Halorussus limi: one gene and its partner. The protein of the gene in region 1 binds, or shares a complex with, the protein of each later gene. Links are inferred from orthologs where the notes say so. Each region holds a gene or a part of one and is shown in the gene's direction. Other genes may lie near its edges. The genes, in order: dph2 and M0R89_RS09085.

Evidence for each region.
Region 2: the proteins of dph2 (region 1) and M0R89_RS09085 are in contact, whole or in part, in a crystal structure (PDB 6Q2D), measured with the Methanobrevibacter smithii proteins. The link is inferred for Halorussus limi from one-to-one orthologs. Residues at the interface, in WP_011954460.1 of Methanobrevibacter smithii: Met1, Met3, Tyr4, Pro28, Glu29, Gly30, Leu31, Met33, Phe58, His80, Thr124, Gln126, Ser179, Gly180, Asn181, Phe182, His183, Leu185, Tyr201, Asn202, Phe211, Ile215, Arg291, Asp295, Asp296, Gln298, Met299; in WP_011954157.1 of Methanobrevibacter smithii: Pro482, Asn483, Lys484, His485, Tyr553, Asp555, Glu556, Glu559, Leu560, Leu591, His592, Glu593, Asp594, Ala595, Val596, His597, Arg598, Gly599, Pro600.

Annotation. Positions count from the first base shown.
Region 1 is NZ_CP096659.1:2,861,626-2,864,893, forward strand. Bases 216-3,163 are described here. They hold dph2 (diphthamide biosynthesis enzyme Dph2), read left to right. Parts: upstream 216-1,138; coding sequence 1,139-2,188; downstream 2,189-3,163. Other genes in these bases: M0R89_RS14705 (DUF8593 domain-containing protein), read right to left, coding at 216-417; M0R89_RS14710 (YlbF/YmcA family competence regulator), read right to left, coding at 554-955; M0R89_RS14720 (GrpB family protein), read left to right, coding at 2,234-2,755; M0R89_RS14725 (DUF7961 family protein), read left to right, coding at 2,887-3,163. Outside these bases: more of M0R89_RS14705, read right to left, coding at 1-215; more of M0R89_RS14725, read left to right, coding at 3,164-3,268. UniProt on the Methanocaldococcus jannaschii protein: Catalyzes the first step of diphthamide biosynthesis, i.e. the transfer of the 3-amino-3-carboxypropyl group from S-adenosyl-L-methionine (SAM) to the C2 position of the imidazole ring of the target histidine residue in translation elongation factor 2 (EF-2).
Region 2 is NZ_CP096659.1:1,770,034-1,773,347, forward strand. The notes cover bases 97-3,090. They hold M0R89_RS09085 (elongation factor EF-2), read left to right. Parts: upstream 97-497; coding sequence 498-2,684; downstream 2,685-3,090. Other genes in these bases: M0R89_RS09080 (DUF5781 family protein), read right to left, coding at 97-297; M0R89_RS09090 (hypothetical protein), read left to right, coding at 2,845-2,982. Outside these bases: more of M0R89_RS09080, read right to left, coding at 1-96; M0R89_RS09095 (hypothetical protein), read right to left, coding at 3,144-3,302. UniProt on the Methanocaldococcus jannaschii protein: Catalyzes the GTP-dependent ribosomal translocation step during translation elongation.

The DNA of each region.
Region 1 (3,268 bases):
CCGGACCGTCTTCTCGATGACCTTCGTCTCGGTAATCTCGGTCTCGACCGTCTCGCCCTCCATCAGGGCCTGCTCGACCTCCTCGTCTTCGAGCGTGGCGCGCTCGATGGCCTCGGTCCGGTCCACGAACTCGAACTGCTCGCGGCCCTCGCTCTGCCGGTCGTCGTGCCGGACCAGCGCGAGTTCGTTCTCTTCGAGATGCTCGTGGAACTCGTCCCACGAGGCCTCTTCGACGTTCTCGGTCGAGTCGTCCTCGGGGTAGTGGACGTGCGGTTCTCGCTCGCCCGAGTCGCTCGTCCGGTACGCGGGCTTGTACCCGCTGTCCTCTATCCACGTCCGAATCGTGCTGCGGTCGGTCGTGACGTTCGTTTCGCCGTCGCGGTCTACGTTCGTGTTACTTGTCCTGTCGTCTGCCATATTTCCCACCGTAAACAGAGTCGGGGTCTGGAAACTTAGGTCTCGTTGCCAAATTTCGTAAACGAACCGACAGACGACCGGTAGGCGTCGAACTCGACGCCGACCGTCGCGGCCGAACGAGAAAATAACCGCGGCGCTAGTCTTCGCAGCAACCGCTCGCCTGGTCGCCGAAGTCGACGGCCAACGGCTCCGAGATGGCCTGATTGACCGACTCCATCTTCTCCTCGAGGTCCTCCTGTGCCTGCAGGTACTCGTCCATCACCGGCAGGGAGTGCAGTTCCTGCTGGGCCTCGCGGACCTTCTGGATGTCCTCTTGGGTCGCCTCGCCGGTCTGGCGCGCGAGCATGAACTCCTGGCGCAACTGCTCGAACTCCTGGACCTTCTCTTGGGCCTCGTCGTCCTGCTCGACGGCCTCCTTGGTCTCCTCGAACCGCTGGTACTCGGGCGTCTGGGCGAGTGCCTCGCCGAGTTCGCCTGCGAGTTCTTCGACGCGGGAGAGCTCAGTCGCCTCGCCGTCGGCCTCGGTTTCGATGCTCATGTACCGGTCTGTTGGAACTGCGGCGTTTTAGACCTGCCGGATGCACCTCCGAGCGTCGGCGAGTCAAGGCTTCGTTCGGTTCGGACGTACCGCGACGGACGCGACGGCGCGGCCCTCCGACGTCGAAACGGTCCCGGTTAGAGAACATCGTCCTTAAACGTCCTGACCGACAAACCAATTCCAATGAGCCAAGACTCCGAGTACAGCGAGGGAGACCTCCGAAACACCGGCATGTCTCTCAAGCACGACCGGGAGTGGGATTACGAACTTGACCGCATCGTGGAGGCGGTAGAGGAGCGCGACGCCACCAAGGTCGGACTGCAGTTCCCCGAGGGACTGAAGCGCCGCGGCCCGAAGGTCGCCGACGACATCCGCGAACTCGTCCCCGACGACGTGACCGTGATGCTGTCGGGCCAGCCCTGTTACGGGGCCTGCGACCTCGACACCTTCCTGATGAAGCGGACCGACGTGTTCGTCCACTTCGGCCACTCGCCGATGAAGAACACGGACAAGGTCATCTACGTCCCCCTCTTCTCGAACGTGGACGTGTTCCCCATCATGGAGGAGTCGCTCGACGAACTCGCCGACCCCGACGAGGACCCTCACGTCGGACTCGTCACCACGGCCCAGCACATGAACCGCTTCGAGGAGATGAAGTCGTGGCTGGACGAGCGCGGCTACGAGGTCCACACCCGCCGGGGCGACGACCGACTCACCCACGAGGGGCAGGTGCTGGGCTGTAACTACGCCAGCGCCGACATCGACGCCGATCAAGTACTGTACGTCGGCGGCGGGAAGTTCCACCCGCTCGGCCTCGCGATGGAGCATCCCGACAAGAACGTCGTCATCGCCGACCCCGTCAACAACGTCGTCACGGTCGCAGACACCGAGAAGTTCCTGAAACAGCGCTACGCCTCGGTCCACAAGGCGATGGACGCCGAGAAGTGGGGCGTCATCTTCTGCACTAAAATCGGACAGGGCCGCTGGGAACAGGCCCAAGAGATTCTCGACGACAACGACGACGCCTACCTCATCACGATGGACGAGGTGACCCCCGACCGACTCCGAAACTTCGACATGGACGCCTTCGTGAACACCGGATGCCCGCGCATCACGACCGACGACGGCCCGCAGTTCCACAAGCCGATGCTGACCCCCGGCGAGTACGAAATCGCGGTCGGCAACAAGCCGCTGGACGAACTCAGCTTCGACACGTTCCACGGCACGTGGTGACGGCGGCTCCCTGACTTTTTACTCCTTCCGGGCGACGCACTCCGTATGGTCGGCTTGGAGCGCGGGACGGTAGAACTTCGCCCTCACCAACCCGAGTGGAAACGGCATTACGAGGCGGAGGTCCGGCGACTGGAGGCCATCGCCGGTGACCGTCTGCTCGACTACGAACACGTGGGTAGCACCGCCGTCGAGGAACTGGCCGCGAAACCAATCATCGACCTGTTGGCGGTCGTGGCAGACGTGGAGGACGCGACCGAACTCGTCCCGCTCCTCGAATCACACGGCTACGAGTACCGACCGGAAGACGACGTTCCGGAACGACTCTTTCTCGCCAAGGGACCGCGGACGAATCGCACTCACTATCTCTCGCTCACCGAACGCGACACTGACTGCTATCGGGAGGCGATTGCATTCCGCGATTTTCTCCGCTCCCATCCCGACGTTGCCCAGGAGTACGAGGCGCTGAAACGAGAGTTGGCGAAAAAACACCCGGACGACCGGGAGGCGTACACCGAACGAAAAGGTGAGTTCGTCGAGCGCGTCCTCCGGCGTGCGATGGACGAGTGAGTCGAGGTGTAGAGACACCCCCAACCGAAACGGCGTCGAATGACGGCGCCCTGACGAGACGCCCACAGGAATATAACTCACGCGCATCTACCGAACCTTTTTGTATGAGTAACGGGTATGTGCTGGTAACGATGAGCGCCACTCGCTCCGCGGACGTCCGAACTGCCATCGAACGCTGTCGCGTCGAAGACGCCACGCCCGTCAGCCTCGACGCCGACGCCATCCCGACCGCGCGCGCCGACCTCATGGACCTCAAGCGCGAACTCGACGCCGACGACCTCGTGGCCGCCCGCGTGGTCGTGGACGCCTGCTTCGGAGAGGACTGCTCGTTCGCCACGCAGGACGAGGCCGACCGCGTCCGCGAGTACGTGCGCACCGCCGCCTTCCTCGGCGCGAGTACCGTCACCGTCGAGTTCGACAGCGTGGGCGACGAGTCGAAGGTCCGGCCCGCACTGGCCGCTGTCGCGGAGCGCGCCCACCGCGAGGGCGTCACGCTCGACCTGGACGGTCCGA
Region 2 (3,314 bases), 1.1 Mb from region 1 along the record:
CGAGAGCGCGAGGAACAGTACTTCCTCGGTCGATTGGGTGTGAGACGGGTGGGCCTGCTCGTGGCGGGCCATGTGGGCGAACTCGTGAAGCGCGAGTTCCGGGGCCATCGCGCTGGTCGCTGCCTGCCGGGAGATGTTCAGGACGTGGTCGTCGGGGTGGGAAGTCCACGTCCGCTCGTCGGGGTTCTCCCGGACGTGGACGTGGACTGGCGAGTCGAGGTCGTGTTCGGTCTCGAAGATGTCGCGGGCGCGGAGGAAGGGCGCGGCCGGACCCGGACCGTGGACGTGAACCTCCATGCGTATCTGTGGCAAGGCTTCGACCGGTATGACTCTTGCGTTGGTTGCGACGAGTTGCCGGTGCCTGTCGCGCTCGACTCGGAATTCAGGCCGTGCCAACGTCCGACGTCGTTCGGCCTACGCGCCTACGCCACTCCCTCACACGGTCGCTCGTGGCGAAACACTACGCTTTTCAACTTCCTTCGGGTAGAAGACCCATAATGGGAAGACGAAAGAAGATCGTCGAACAGTGCGAGCGACTGATGGACGAACCGGAGAACATCCGGAACATCGCTATCGCCGCACACGTCGACCACGGTAAGACCACGCTGACGGACAACCTTCTCGCTGGCGCCGGCATGATCGCCGACCAGGGCGAAGCGACGCAGCTGATGATGGACACCGAAGAGGACGAGCAGGAACGCGGTATCACCATCGACGCCGCGAACGTGTCCATGACTCACGAGTACGACGACACCGACCACCTCATCAACCTCATCGACACGCCGGGCCACGTCGACTTCGGTGGCGACGTGACCCGAGCGATGCGCGCCGTCGACGGCGCGCTCGTGGTGGTGGACGCGGTCGAGGGCGCGATGCCCCAGACCGAGACCGTCCTCCGACAGGCGCTCCGCGAGGGCGTCAAGCCCACCCTGTTCATCAACAAGGTCGACCGCCTCATCTCGGAACTCCAAGAGGGTCCCGAGGAGATGCAGCGCCGCCTGCTCAGCGTCATCGACGACGTGAACGAGCTTATTCGCGGCATGACCGAGGAGATGGACGACATCGAAGACTGGACGGTCTCCGTCGAGGAGGGCACCGTCGGCTTCGGGTCCGCGCTCTACAAGTGGGGCGTCTCGATGCCCTCGATGCAGCGCACCGGGATGGACTTCGGCGACATCATGGAGTTGGAGCGCGCCGACAAGCGCCAGGAACTCCACGAGCGCACACCGCTGTCGGACGTCGTGCTCGACATGGTCTGTGAGCACTTCCCGAACCCCATCGACGCCCAGCCCCGTCGTATCCCGCGCGTCTGGCGCGGCGACGACTCCTCGGACCTCGCCGAGGGGATGCGCCTCGTCGACGAGGAAGGCGAAGTCGTGCTGATGGTCACCGACATCGGCGTCGACCCCCACGCCGGCGAAATCGCCGCGGGTCGCGTCTTCTCCGGCACGCTGGAGAAGGGCCAAGACCTCTACGTCTCCGGAACGGCCGGAAAGAACCGCGTCCAGAGCGTCGGCATCTACATGGGCGGCGAGCGCGAGGAAGTCGACCGCGTGCCCGCCGGGAACATCGCGGCGGTCACCGGTCTCAAGGACGCCATCGCGGGTTCCACCGTGTCCAGCGTCGAGATGACGCCGTTCGAGTCCATCGAACACATCTCGGAGCCGGTCATCACGAAGTCCGTCGAGGCGAAGAACATGGACGACCTGCCGAAGCTCATCGAGACGCTCCGACAGGTCTCCAAGGAAGACCCGACCATTCAGGTCACGATTAACGAGGACACCGGCGAGCACCTCATCTCCGGACAGGGTGAGCTTCACCTCGAAGTCATCACTCAGCGCATCGAGCGCAACCAGGGCATCCCGGTCAACACCGGCGAACCCATCGTCGTCTTCCGCGAGGCCATCCAGGAGACCACCGACGTCATCGAGGGCATCTCGCCGAACCGCCACAACCGGTTCTACATCCAGGCCCAGCCGCTCACCGAAGAGATTATCGAGAAGATCAAGCGCGGCGACGTGTCGATGGACATGCCCGAGCAGGAGCGCCGTGAGGCGCTTCAGGAAGCGGGCATGGGCAAGGACATGTCCCAGAACGTCGAGCACATCCACGGGACCAACATCCTCATCGACGACACGAAGGGTATCCAGCACCTCAACGAGACGATGGAACTCGTCATCGAGGGTCTCGAAGAGGCGCTCGACGACGGCCCGCTGGCGGCCGAACCCGTTGAGGGGACGCTCCTCCGTCTGGAGGACGCGAAGCTTCACGAGGACACCATCCACCGCGGCCCGGCGCAGGTCATCCCTGCGGTCCGTAACGCCGTCCACAACGCCCTCGTGCAGGGTGAGGTCCGGATGCTAGAGCCGATGCAGGACGTGCGCATCGACGTGCCCAACGAGTACATGGGCGCCGCCTCCGGCGAGATTCAGGGTCGCCGTGGCCGCGTCGACGACATGTACCAGGAAGGCGACCTCATGGTCGTCGAGGGCATCGCGCCGGTCGACGAGATGATCGGCTTCTCCTCGGACATCCGGAGCGCCACCGAGGGCCGCGCGTCGTGGAACACCGAGAACGCCGGCTTCGAGGTCATGGCCGACAACCTCCAGCGCGAGACCATCATGGAGATTCGAGAGCGCAAGGGCATGAAGCTCGAACTCCCCGAGGCCATCGACTACATCTAAGCGTCGCGGTCTCCTCTCTCCGTTTCTTCTCCTCTCGCTTTCGCGGTCTTCTTTCGGTTCGCAACACAGGCCGACCCTGAGAGACTTCTGCTGTCGCCTGAATCCGGCGTAGGCGGTGTATAATAAAGTCATTCGTTACCACACGTCTACTCGTCCAACCATGGTCTCTCTCGTCACCCTGTTCTGGGTCGGGGTCGTCGCGCTCCTGTGGGTCGGTCTCGTCGCGGCCATCTGGGCGCTCGTGTCCGCCGGCAGCGAGTACCCACAGGAGGTCCCACAGACGCCGACCAACGACTGAGTCGTCGGGAGTCGCCCGCAGGTAGCGACGCCGTTCGCTCTTCCTACTCGTCTCTGTTTTCCCACTCGTCTCTATTCTCTCAGTCCGTCCGTAATTGGTAGTTCCGCTGCGACTCGGCCGCGCTTGCACGCGCTCCGGCGGATGCGGTCCGGTCGGCGCGGCTATCGCTGGCCGCGGAGGACGACCTCCGCGTCGCAGACCGGACAGGTGGTTCGCTCGCTCGCGTCGAACGGCGAACTGCAGAACGCGCAGACGTGTCGGTCGGTGTCGGTCGGTTCGTCGTCGGTCGAGCGGATGGCGGTCATCGGTCCGTCACGCACGACGCTTCGACC